2 regions of the Mycobacterium sp. NGS34 genome follow, and region 2 is predicted to be linked to the other one. Evidence: riboswitches for the same ligand, from Rfam matches in the RefSeq annotation. Region 2 holds a riboswitch; the other holds the start of a gene.
What was found. A riboswitch is a leader RNA that binds a small molecule or an ion and turns the genes downstream of it on or off. The one in region 2 is predicted to bind cobalamin.
Positions count from the first base shown of each region.

Region 1: it holds a riboswitch for cobalamin, as region 2 does, so the genes downstream of both, AC5Y7V_RS09285 ((2Fe-2S)-binding protein) here and AC5Y7V_RS07555 (PPE family protein) in region 2, are expected to answer to the same signal.

Region 1 is NZ_JCALDM010000003.1:82,652-88,250, reverse strand. It holds gene AC5Y7V_RS09295 (glycosyltransferase) at 1-1,047, shown strand, start outside; gene AC5Y7V_RS09290 (DUF3046 domain-containing protein) at 1,071-1,265, shown strand; gene AC5Y7V_RS09285 ((2Fe-2S)-binding protein) at 1,256-1,936, opposite strand; cobalamin riboswitch at 1,975-2,105, opposite strand; gene recA (intein-containing recombinase RecA) at 2,271-4,412, shown strand; gene recX (recombination regulator RecX) at 4,384-4,899, shown strand; gene AC5Y7V_RS09270 (alpha/beta fold hydrolase) at 4,922-5,599, opposite strand, start outside.
Region 2 is NZ_JCALDM010000002.1:543,848-549,446, reverse strand. It holds gene AC5Y7V_RS07565 (PE domain-containing protein) at 1-1,070, shown strand, start outside; gene AC5Y7V_RS07560 (AMP-binding protein) at 1,090-2,733, opposite strand; cobalamin riboswitch at 2,813-2,995, shown strand; gene AC5Y7V_RS07555 (PPE family protein) at 3,031-4,596, shown strand; gene AC5Y7V_RS07550 (cation efflux transmembrane domain-containing protein) at 4,601-5,257, opposite strand; gene AC5Y7V_RS07545 (class I SAM-dependent methyltransferase) at 5,408-5,599, shown strand, end outside.

The DNA.
Region 1 (5,599 bases), on a different contig from region 2:
GGCGCCGCCCGCGCGGCCGGCGTCGACGCCGTCGAGTTGGACGGGCTGACCGCCACCGACGAGGACCTCGACGCCGGGGCCCGAATCCACCGGCGCGCGGCGCGCATGGCCGTGCTCAACGTCCCGGCGCTGCGCGACCTAGCGCCCGACCTGGTGGTGTCGGACGTCATCACCGCGGGCGGCGGGATGGCCGCCGAGCTGTTGGGGATCCGCTGGATCGAGCTCAACCCGCACCCGCTGTACCTGCCGTCGAAGGGGCTGCCGCCGATCGGCAGCGGGCTGGCGCCCGGCACCGGCTTCCGCGGCCGGTTGCGCGACGTCACCATGCGGGCGCTGACGGGGCGGTCGTGGCGCGCCGGCATCAAGCAGCGCGCCGCCGCCCGGCTCGAGATCGGGCTGCCCGCCGTCGACCCCGGCCCGCTGCGCCGCCTCATCGCCACGCTGCCCGCGCTGGAGGTACCGCGCCCGGACTGGCCGGACGAGGCCGTCGTCGTCGGGCCGTTGCACTTCGAGCCCACCGACCGGGTGCTCGAGATCCCGCCGGGCGCCGGGCCGGTGGTGGCCATCGCGCCGTCGACCGCCTCGACCGGCACGTCGGGCCTGGCCGAAACCGCGCTGGAGTGCCTGATACCCGGGGAGACGCTGCCGGCGGGATCGCGCCTGGTGGTCTCGCGGCTGGGCGGGGCGGAGCTGACGCTGCCGCCGTACGCGGTGGCCGGGCTGGGGCGCCAGTCGGACCTGTTGGCGCACGCCGACCTGATGATCTGCGGCGGCGGTCACGGGATCGTGGCCAAGACGCTGCTGGCCGGCGTGCCGCTGGTCGTCGTCCCCGGCGGCGGGGACCAGTGGGAGATGGCCAACCGGGTGGCGCGCCAGGGCAGCGGGCGGCTGATCCGGCCGCTGACCGCCGACGCGCTGGTCGCCGCGGTCGGCGAGGTGCTCTCGTCGCCCGGCTACCGCGAGGCCGCGGGGCAGGCCGCCGCCGGTGCCGCCGACGTTGCCGACCCGGTGCGGGTGTGCCACCAGGCGCTGGCGCTTGCCCGGTAGCGGCCCTGGGTATGTTGGCGGGCGTGCGGCTGACGGAGTTCAACGAGCGGGTTGTGTTGCGGTTCGGGTCCACCTACGGCGCGTCGGTGCTGGTGGACCACGTGCTGACCGGGTTCGGCGGCCGCACCGCCGCCCAGGCGATCGAGGACGGGGTCGACCCGCGCGACGTCTGGCGCGCCCTGTGCGTCGACTTCGACGTGCCGCGCGATCAGTGGTGAGTGTGCTTTCGTGCGTCACGGCGAAACACGCAGTCGCCGCAGACCGATCTCCCGGGAACGCGATAGAACAGGCAACAGCTGCGACGCCGGAAGCCCAGATGCGAGCCGGTGATCACGCCGGAACCGGCCAGCATGCCGGTGTCCAGTAGGGATTCGGTCATCGCGACGATCGCGGGCCGCAGGTCCGGGCGCGCGACGAGCAGCGCCCGGGACGCCCCGACCAGCGCCGACGCGATGTTGCCGGCCAGCAGGGCAGGAGCCAGCTTGACGCGCAGTCCCGCGGCGAACGGGTTCATGTGCCCTTTGACCACCACGCGGTACAGCGACTTCGCCGACGGGCGGTCCACCGCCCGGCCAACGGGTTCCGGGATGCGCAGTTGCGCCCCGTCGTCGGCGCGCTGCAGGTGCTTGAGGTCCGGGACGACGCCGTGGCCCAGTGCGCACGCCAGCACCGGCGACCACAACCGGGTGGCGTGGCCGAGGTGCACCAGCGAGGCGGCGATCCGCAGGTCCGACGTGTGGTAACGCCGGGCGGTGGCGTCGATCAGATCGGCGAAACCGTCGGCGTAGGACTGCCGGACCGGATGCCACCCGGCCGCGTCGCCACCGACCGTGAACGTGAAAAACCTTTTGTACGAAGATATTTCGGCCAGCTCGGCAGAAATGTCCATGCGCAACCAACCCTCTCTGGGGAAATCCGCCCCAGTGTCGTGAGGAAGCGCTGACGGTGAGTGTCTGGCTCTCGGGTTAGGACGTGTCCGTCCCCGATCACAGTGGCGGGACCGCACCGGATTCACACCGGTTTCCTCTGGTTGAGGCCCCGTCAGCGCCTGTCGGTAGCAAATGTTGCCACACGCCGTTCGCCGTGCCCGGCGTGTCTCCTTGAATCGAACACGTGTTCGGCTACTGTGGTGAGCGTTCGGAGACTTGTCGGACCCCGCGCCTAGGGTCACGGCCAACCGACCGATACCGGTCACCGACACACCGACGATAGGAAGAGGCATCATGGCGCAAGCCCCCGACCGTGAGAAGGCCCTCGAGCTGGCGATGGCCCAGATCGAGAAGAGCTACGGCAAAGGTTCGGTGATGCGTCTCGGCGACGAGACGCGTCAACCGATCTCGATCATCCCGACCGGATCCATCGCACTGGACGTGGCCCTGGGCATCGGCGGCCTGCCCCGGGGCCGGGTGGTGGAGATCTACGGCCCGGAATCCTCGGGTAAGACCACCGTCGCGCTGCACGCCGTGGCAAACGCCCAGGCCGCCGGCGGCGTCGCGGCGTTCATCGACGCCGAGCACGCGCTGGACCCGGATTACGCCAAGAAGCTCGGCGTCGACACCGATTCGCTGCTGGTCAGCCAGCCCGACACCGGGGAGCAGGCCCTGGAGATCGCCGACATGCTGATCCGCTCCGGCGCGCTGGACATCCTGGTCATCGACTCGGTGGCCGCGCTGGTGCCGCGCGCGGAGCTCGAAGGCGAGATGGGCGACAGCCATGTCGGCCTGCAGGCCCGGCTGATGAGCCAGGCGCTGCGGAAAATGACCGGCGCGCTCAACAACTCGGGAACCACCGCAATCTTCATCAACCAGCTCCGCGAGAAGATCGGCGTGATGTTTGGGTGCATGAACTATTCGACCCGTGTGACTCTTGCAGATGGCACCACCGAAAAGATCGGCAAGATAGTCAACAACAAGATGGACGTCGAGGTGCTGTCCTACGACCCGGAGACGGACCAGGTTGTGCCTCGCAAGGTTGTGAGCTGGTTCAACAATGGGCCAGCGGAACAGTTCCTCCAGTTCACAGTCGAGAAGTCCAGTGGTAACGGCAAGTCGCAATTCGCTGCGACGCCCAACCACCTCATTCGCACACCGGGCGGCTGGACAGAAGCCGGTGATCTCATTGCAGGCGACCGAGTGCTGGCCACCGAACCCCATCTGCTCAGCGATCAGCAGTTCCAGGTGGTATTGGGATCGCTGATGGGTGACGGGAACCTCTCATCCAACCGACGCGATCGCAATGGGGTCCGTTTCCGTCTGGGACACGGCGCCAAGCAGTCGGAGTACCTGCAGTGGAAGACCGCATTAATGGGCAACATTCGGCATTCGGTGCGAGAGAACGCAAAGGGCGCGAGCTTTGTCGACTTCACCCCACTGCCGGAGCTCGCTGAATTACAGCGCGCGGTCTATCTCGGGGACGGCAAGAAGTTCTTGTCCGAGGAGTATCTCAAGGCGCTAACACCACTTGCACTGGCTATTTGGTACATGGATGACGGCTCATTCGCATTGCGTTCCAAGGGATTGCAGGAGCGTACGGCAGGTGGCAGCGGGCGCATCGAGATTTGCGTCGAAGCCATGAGCGAAGGCACACGGGCACGATTGCGTGACTACCTTTGTGATACGTACGGCTTGGACGTGCGTCTGCGGCACGCTGGCTCAGCTGGTAAGGCGGTGCTGGTGTTCTCCACTGCTGCCACAGCAAAGTTTCAGGAGATGGTCGCGCCATGCATGGCACCGTCCATGGAGTACAAGCTGTTGCCGCGTTTCCGCAGTCAGGGGATAGTAACGCCACAGTTCATCGAACCCACGCAGCAGTTGGTACCAGCCCGAATTCTCGATGTGCATGTCAAACCGCACACTCGGTCAATGAATCGGTTCGATATCGAGGTCGAGGGCAACCACAATTATTTCGTTGATGGGGTGATGGTGCATAACTCACCCGAAACCACCACGGGTGGGAAGGCTTTGAAGTTCTACGCGTCCGTGCGCATGGACGTGCGCCGCATCGAGACGCTCAAGGACGGCACCGACGCGGTCGGTAACCGCACCCGCGTCAAGGTTGTCAAGAACAAGGTGGCGCCGCCGTTCAAGCAGGCCGAGTTCGACATCCTCTACGGCAGGGGCATCAGCCGGGAAGGCTCGCTGATCGACATGGGCGTGGACCAGGGCTTCATCCGCAAGTCCGGTTCCTGGTTCACCTACGAGGGCGAACAGCTCGGCCAGGGCAAGGAGAACGTCCGAAACTTCTTGGTGGAGAACGCCGACATCGCCAACGAGATCGAGAAGAAGATCAAGGAAAAGCTCGGCATCGGTGCGGTGGTCACCGATGACGCCTCTGGCGATGTCCTCCCCGCTCCCGTCGACTTCTGAGCCCTCCCGCGAGGAGCAGGCGCGGGCGCTGTGCCTGCGCCTGCTCACCGCGAGATCGCGCACCCGCGCCGAGCTGTCCGGTCAGTTGGCCAAGCGCGGATACCCCGACGACGTGCGGGAGCGGGTCCTCGACCGGCTGGCCGCAGTGGGGTTGGTCGACGACGCCGACTTCGCTGCGCAGTGGGTGCAGTCCCGGCACGTGCGGGCGGGAAAGAGCAGGCGCGCGTTGGCCGCCGAGCTGCGCACCAAGGGCGTCGACAACGAGGTGATCACCACCGCGCTGGGCGGGATCGACGCCGGCGCCGAACGGGACCGCGCCGAGCAGCTGGTGCGGGCCAAGCTGCGACGCGAGACGCTGCGCGACGACGACGAGCGGGTGAGCCGCCGACTGGTCGGGATGCTGGCGCGCCGCGGCTACGGCCAGAACCTGGCATGCGAGGTGGTGCTCGCCGAGCTGGCCGCCGAGCGCGAGCGCCGCCGGGTCTAGGCATGATGCCTCAGGACGATGGCTACGCCGATTCCGCAGCCCCGGTGGTTTCCAGGACGACGCTCGCGACCAACTTCGGGTCGTCGATGAATGCGTTGTGCCCGGTGTCGGGAAGGTCGGCCCACCTTGCGCCTGGCAGACGTTGGCGGGCAATGCGGCCGTATCGCTTCGCAGGGACGAAACGGTCGTGCTCGGCCCAAGCGAGGGTAATGGGGCAGGGCAGCGGATCGAGGGGCGCAATCTCCTCGGGCGCAACCTCATTCATGATCACGCAGCCCAGTGGATCCTCGAAAAACAGTTGGTACGCACGGTCGGGGCTGAGTCGTTCGCCGTGATAAATGAAGTTGCGCAAGGTGATTCGCCGACCCAACGCCGTTTTGAGGAGCAGGGGAGCGATCGGAGATGTTACGCGAAACGCTATGCCGCCAAGGCGGATCATCCTGGTCACCCGTGCTGCAGAACCGTCGTTCAGCGACCAGAAACCTGCGGGCGAGATTGCGCAGACGCTGGCGGCCCGCCCGCGACGGGCCAACTCGATGGCGGCCGCACCCCCGCCGGAATTGCCGACGATGTGCGGTCGGTCCAAGCCGTTGTCGTCAAGCCACTGCTCGGCATCGTCGTATAGGTCGGTGATGGTTGCGGGCCTGCGTTGCGGTGCGCGGCCACCCCGGTGGCCGGTGCCAGTCGGCGTGTACACCTC
Region 2 (5,599 bases):
ACGCCGGCAACGCGAACTTCGGCTTCGGCAACACCGGCACCAGCTTTCTCACCTTCACCGACGGCGCCGACAACAACGTCGGCATGGGCAACACCGGCAACAACAACGTCGGCTTCGGCAACACCGGCGCCTTCAACCGCGGCGGCGGGAACACCGGCATCGGAAACATGGGTGCCGGCAACACCGGGAACAACAACATCGGCTTCGGGCTGACCGGCAGCAACGAAATCGGCATCGGCAACACCTATTTCAACACCGCGACCAACCAGTTCAGCTTCGGCGGGCTGAACTCGGGCAGCGGCAACATCGGCCTGTTCAACTCGGGCCACAACAACATCGGGTTCTTCAACTCCGGTGACGGCAACATCGGCATGTTCAACACCGGCAGCAACACCTATAACGCGGGCATTCCCAACAACTTCGGCTTCGGGAACTCGGGCGCCGTCAGCACCGGCATCGGGAACTCGGGCGGCTACGACACCGGCTTCGGGAACTCGGGCGCGCAGGACACCGGCTTTGTGAACGCGGGCCCGGTGAACACGGGCGCCGGCAACGCGGGCTTCGCCAACACGGGCTTCGGGAATGCGGGCAACTTCAACACGGGCAACGGCAATTCGGGCAACAGCAACACCGGCTACTGGAATTCGGGCAACGTCAACACGGGCTTCGGGTTCGCCACCGACAGCGGTGCGGTGAACTCGGGCTTCGGCAACACCGGGATCGGGGTCTCGGGCTTCTTCAACTCGACCACCGGCGGATCCGGGACCGACGGCAGCGTCTCAGGCATTGGCAACCACTTCAGCGGCGCGGACCCCCTTTTCGGTTTCGACGGCTTCGCCTCGGGCTTCTTCAACTCGGCCAGCGGACCGTCATTCATCAACGGCGAGACCTCGGGCTTCTTCAACTCGGCCACCGGCGGGACCATCGCGAACGGGCAGAATTCCGGCTTCTTCAACGTCGGCATCCCGGGCAGCGTGGTGGGCGCCGGCAGCAGCGGCCAGATCTCCGGCCTGCTGAACTTCGGCACCCTCCTGTCCGGGTTCTTCAGCCTGAGCCGGCTGTTGCCGTAGCGCCCTCGCGGCCAACAGCTCACGGCTGATCTGGTACCGCCTGGACTGATTGCCCCGCTCGCACGCCCAGCAGCCGCTTGAGCACCTTGCCGCCGGCGTTGCGGGGCAGCGCGTCGACGAACAGCACGTCACGGGGAATCTTGAAGCGCGCCAACCGGTTCCGCACATACTCCTGGACGTCGCGCTCGGTCAGCGACGCGCCCGGCCGCGGCACGACGTAGGCGCGCAGGCGCTGCCCGAACTCCTCGTCGTCGACGCCGACGACCGCGACGTCGAGGATGCCGGGGTGCTGCGCGAGCGCATCCTCGACCTCGCCCGGGTACACGTTCTCCCCGCCGGACACGATCATCTCGTCGTCGCGCCCGTCGATGAACAGCCGGCCGGCGGCGTCGAAATGGCCGACGTCGCCGGTGGACATCAGGCCCCGGATCGACTCCTTGGTGCCGCCGCCCGTGTACCCCTCGAAGGCGAGCACGTTGCCGACGAAGATCCGTCCCGGCGTCCCGGGTGGCGCCTCGCGCCCCTCGCCGGTGAACACCTTGACAACCGACCCGGGCACCACCCCACCGACGCACCCCGGCGCGACGGCCAGGTCGGCGGGCGTGGCGATGGTGGCGTAGGCCACCTCGGTGGAGCCGTACATGTTGTAGACGACGGGCCCCAGGTCGCGCAGGGCTCGGGCGGCGAGCGCGGCACCGAGCTGGGATCCGCCGACGAACACGATGCGCAACGAGGTCAGGTCGCGCTCGGCGAGGGCCGACCAGCCCAGGTCGAGAATGCGCCGCAGCATGACGGGCACGACGATCATGGCGCTGGCCCCGTGGGCGGCGACGCTGTCCAGCGCCTGCTCGGCGTCGAAGTGGCGGCGCAAGACCAGCGTCGAGCCCAGCACCATCGCGTACATCGCATGGCTGAAACCCATCGAATGAAACAGCGGCACACAGCATTCGGTGACTTCGCGGCCGCGGAACGGCACCTTGCCGAGCAGCCCGCCGACCGGGATCAGCGAGTAGGGCTCGGAGCGCAGGGCGCCCTTGGGGACGCCGGTCGTCCCGCTGGTCGAGATGACGATCTTGGGCCGGCCGCCGGAGCTCGGCGGCGGGCCGGGGTCGCCGCGCTCGATCAGCGCGTCGAGGGTGTCGGGCCCGGGCGTGTCCGCCCACGCCCGAAGGCGGCCCAACCGCGGATGGGCGTCGGCGACCACGCCGGCGTACTCCTCGTCATAGACCAGGAGGTCGACACCCTCGCGGGCCAGCACCCCGGCGAGCTGGCTGCGGCCGAAGCCGGTGTTGAGCAGCAGCACACCGGCGCCCGACTTGGCGGTGGCGTAGACCGCCTCCAGGAAGCCGCGGTGATTGCCCGTCAGGATGGCAACGCTGGCGCCGGGGCCGAGGCCGCGCCGGCGCCACTCGTTGGCCAGCGCGTTGGTCCGCTCGTCCAGCTCCCCGAAAGTCAGCGGCCCACGCTCGTCGATCAGCGCCAGCCCGTCGCGATCCCGCGCGGCCGCGATCGCCGTCGCCGCACCCATCAGGCCGTAGCGGTCGAGCGCCCGGAGCACCGGCACGATCCGGCCGGGCGGCATCGTTCGCAACCCCCCGGACCGGGCATACATCAGCAGCGACGAGGTTTCCAACCCGAGACGCCTGAGCACTTTCGCGGTCATTGCTTTGACTCTGCCCATCGATCGCGGCGTCGCTAAGGGCGCAACGCCACCACCGGCCGGGACTTTGGTCACGGCGCGCCGACCGCGGGCGTGCGACAATACTGCGCGTAAGGCGATGACGATGCAGGAAGCCGGTGCGAATCCGGCGCGGTCCCGCCACTGTCATCGGGGAGCGACCCTCATCAGCCACGGCGTGAGCTGGAAGGCGAGGCGAGCAGCGATCCGAGAGCCAGGACACTCGCGTCGTCGCATCCTGCGACCCGGGGCGGTGTACCCCGAGAGAGCTGGCAATCCCTCATGCCACATTCGTCATGGCAGCGCGCCCCGATCTGGATGGCGTCCCCGCCGGAAGTGCACTCAGCGTTGATCAGCAGCGGCCCCGGGCCGGGCGCGTTGCTCGCGGCCGCCGCGGCCTGGAGCGCTCTCAGCGCCGAATACGCCTCGGCGGCACAGGAACTCGAATCGCTACTGGCGGCGGTGCGGGCGGGGTCGTGGGCCGGCCCGGCCGCCGAATCCCATGCGGCCGCCCACGCCCCGTATCTGGCGTGGCTGGAGCGGGCCGGCGCGGACAGCGCCGCGACGGCCGCCCAGCATGAGATCGCGGCGGCCGCCTACACCGCCGCGCTGGCGGCGATGCCGACCCTGGCCGAGCTGGCCGCCAACCACGCGGCCCACGCGGGGTTGGTGGCGACGAATTTCTTTGGCATCAACACGATCCCGATCGCGCTGAACGAAGCCGACTACGCGCGGATGTGGATCCAGGCCGCCACCGTGATGAGCGGGTATCAGGCCGCGACGACGGCGGCGGTGGCGGCGGCACCCCGGGCCACCGCGGCGCCGCAGATCGTGACGGCCGATGCGCTGGTGGCCGCGGCCGCCGCGCCATTACCCCCCGACCGGCAGGACGACGTCCTGCAATGGTTGCAGCGCAACGGGTTTACCGACTTTTACTACACCCACCTGCAGCCGTTGATCGACTCGCTGATGCTGGACCCATTTTTCCAGTCGATGTTCTCCGGCTTCGATCCGTGGCTGCCCGTGCTGGGCAATCCACTGAGCTTCCTCAGCCCGTTCAACATCGCGTTCGCCCTCGGCTACCCGATGGATTTCGGTTCCTACTCCGCCTTTTTGGCGGAGACGTTCGCGTTCATCGGGCTGGATGTCACCGCGGCTTTCGCCTCGGGCAATCCCACGACCATCGGCTGGACCCTGGTTTTCGTCACCGTCGAAGCCGTCGGCACGGTCATCACCGACACCATCGCGTTGCTCAAGACCCTGCTGGAGCAGAACATCGTGCTGCTCACGGTTTTCCTGCCGCTGATCACCGCCTCCTTGGCGCCGCTGGCCGCCGTCCCCGCCACGCTGGGCGGCCTGTCCGGCCTGGCCGGCATCAAGGGCCTGATCGTCGTGGTGCCGCCCGCGGTGCCCGCCGCCATGCCGCCGGTGGTCGCGCTTGCCCCGGGCATCCCGGCCCCGAGCCCGCCCCCGCCCGCTCCGGTCCCGGCGCCGGCTCCGGCCGCCGCCACCGCGGCGGCGCCGATGGCCGGGCCCCCGCCACCGGCCGGCGCGCCACCGACGCTGACCGGGGCGGCCATGGGCGCCGGCATGGACGGCTCCGCCTATCTGGTCGGTCACCTCAGCGCGAACACCCGTCGGACGGCGGGCGCCGCCGCGCGGAAGGAGGCGCCGGAGCCGGACAACGCCGAGGCCCCGGCGGTCGCGGCGACGCCCGAGCAAGCCGGATCGCCGCGGCGCCGTCGCCGGCCCAAGGCGACGCGGCCGGGCCGCGGCTACGAATACATGGATCCCGAGTCCGAGGCACCGCGCCTGCCGATGCTCCCCCAAACGTGGGAACCCCGGTGACCGCTCAGCAGCTGCAGGAGTGGCCGCGCCACGTCCGGACGCCCTGCCACGCGGCGGCCCCGGCGACCCCGAGCCCCACCGCGGGGTCGACCCACCACGCGCCCGACCACAGTCCCGTCAGCGCGAGCGTGATCAGCACCCCGGCGGCCTGGACGCCGCACAGGTAGTTCTGCGTGCCTTCGCCCTCGGTGGCCTCCGAACCGAGCCGCGCGCCCAGTCGGTGGTTGGCCCGGCCGAGGATCGGCATCAGCACCAGGCCGAGGGCGGCCAGCGCGATGCCGATCACCGACGTCTCGGCGTGGTGCCCCTCGGTCAGGTCCCGGACGGACTCGGCGGCGATGTAGGGGGCGGTCAGCCAGAACGACACCGCCACACCGCGTTGCGCGCGCCGCTCGGCCGTCTCGGACAGCGCCCGCGCGCCGCTGAACCTCCAGATCACCATCGCGCTGGCCAGCGCCTCGGCCCCGCCGCCGAGCGCCCACCCGGTCAGCGCGATCGACCCGACCGCCAGCCCCTGCCATAACCCGACGCCGCCCTCGACCAGCACCACGACCATGCTGACCCAGGCCAACTGGCGCGCCCACCGGGCGTCGGCCCGCCAGCCCGCACCCCGGCCCCCGGCGACGTGGCATTCGCCGACGACGGCGGGCGAAGTGGTCATTGCGCGAGGCTAGCGACGGCGGGGTGGGCGTGCGGGCCCGCACACGCGGACGTAACACAACCGTGTCCCGCCTCTTACACACCGCACCCCCGGCCGGCGTCCGGGCGCCGTCGTTATTGTGGCTAACCAGTAGCGGCGAGAAGGGACGGCATGGCGCGCACCGAGAACGACACCTGGGACCTGGCGACCAGCGTGGGGGCCACCGCCACCATGGTGGCCGCCGGACGCGCCCGCGCGACCCGGGACGCGCTGATCGACGACCCCTTCGCCGAGCCGCTGGTGCGCGCCGTCGGAGTCGACTTCATGACCCGGTGGGCCGCGGGCGAATTGAGCACCGAGGAC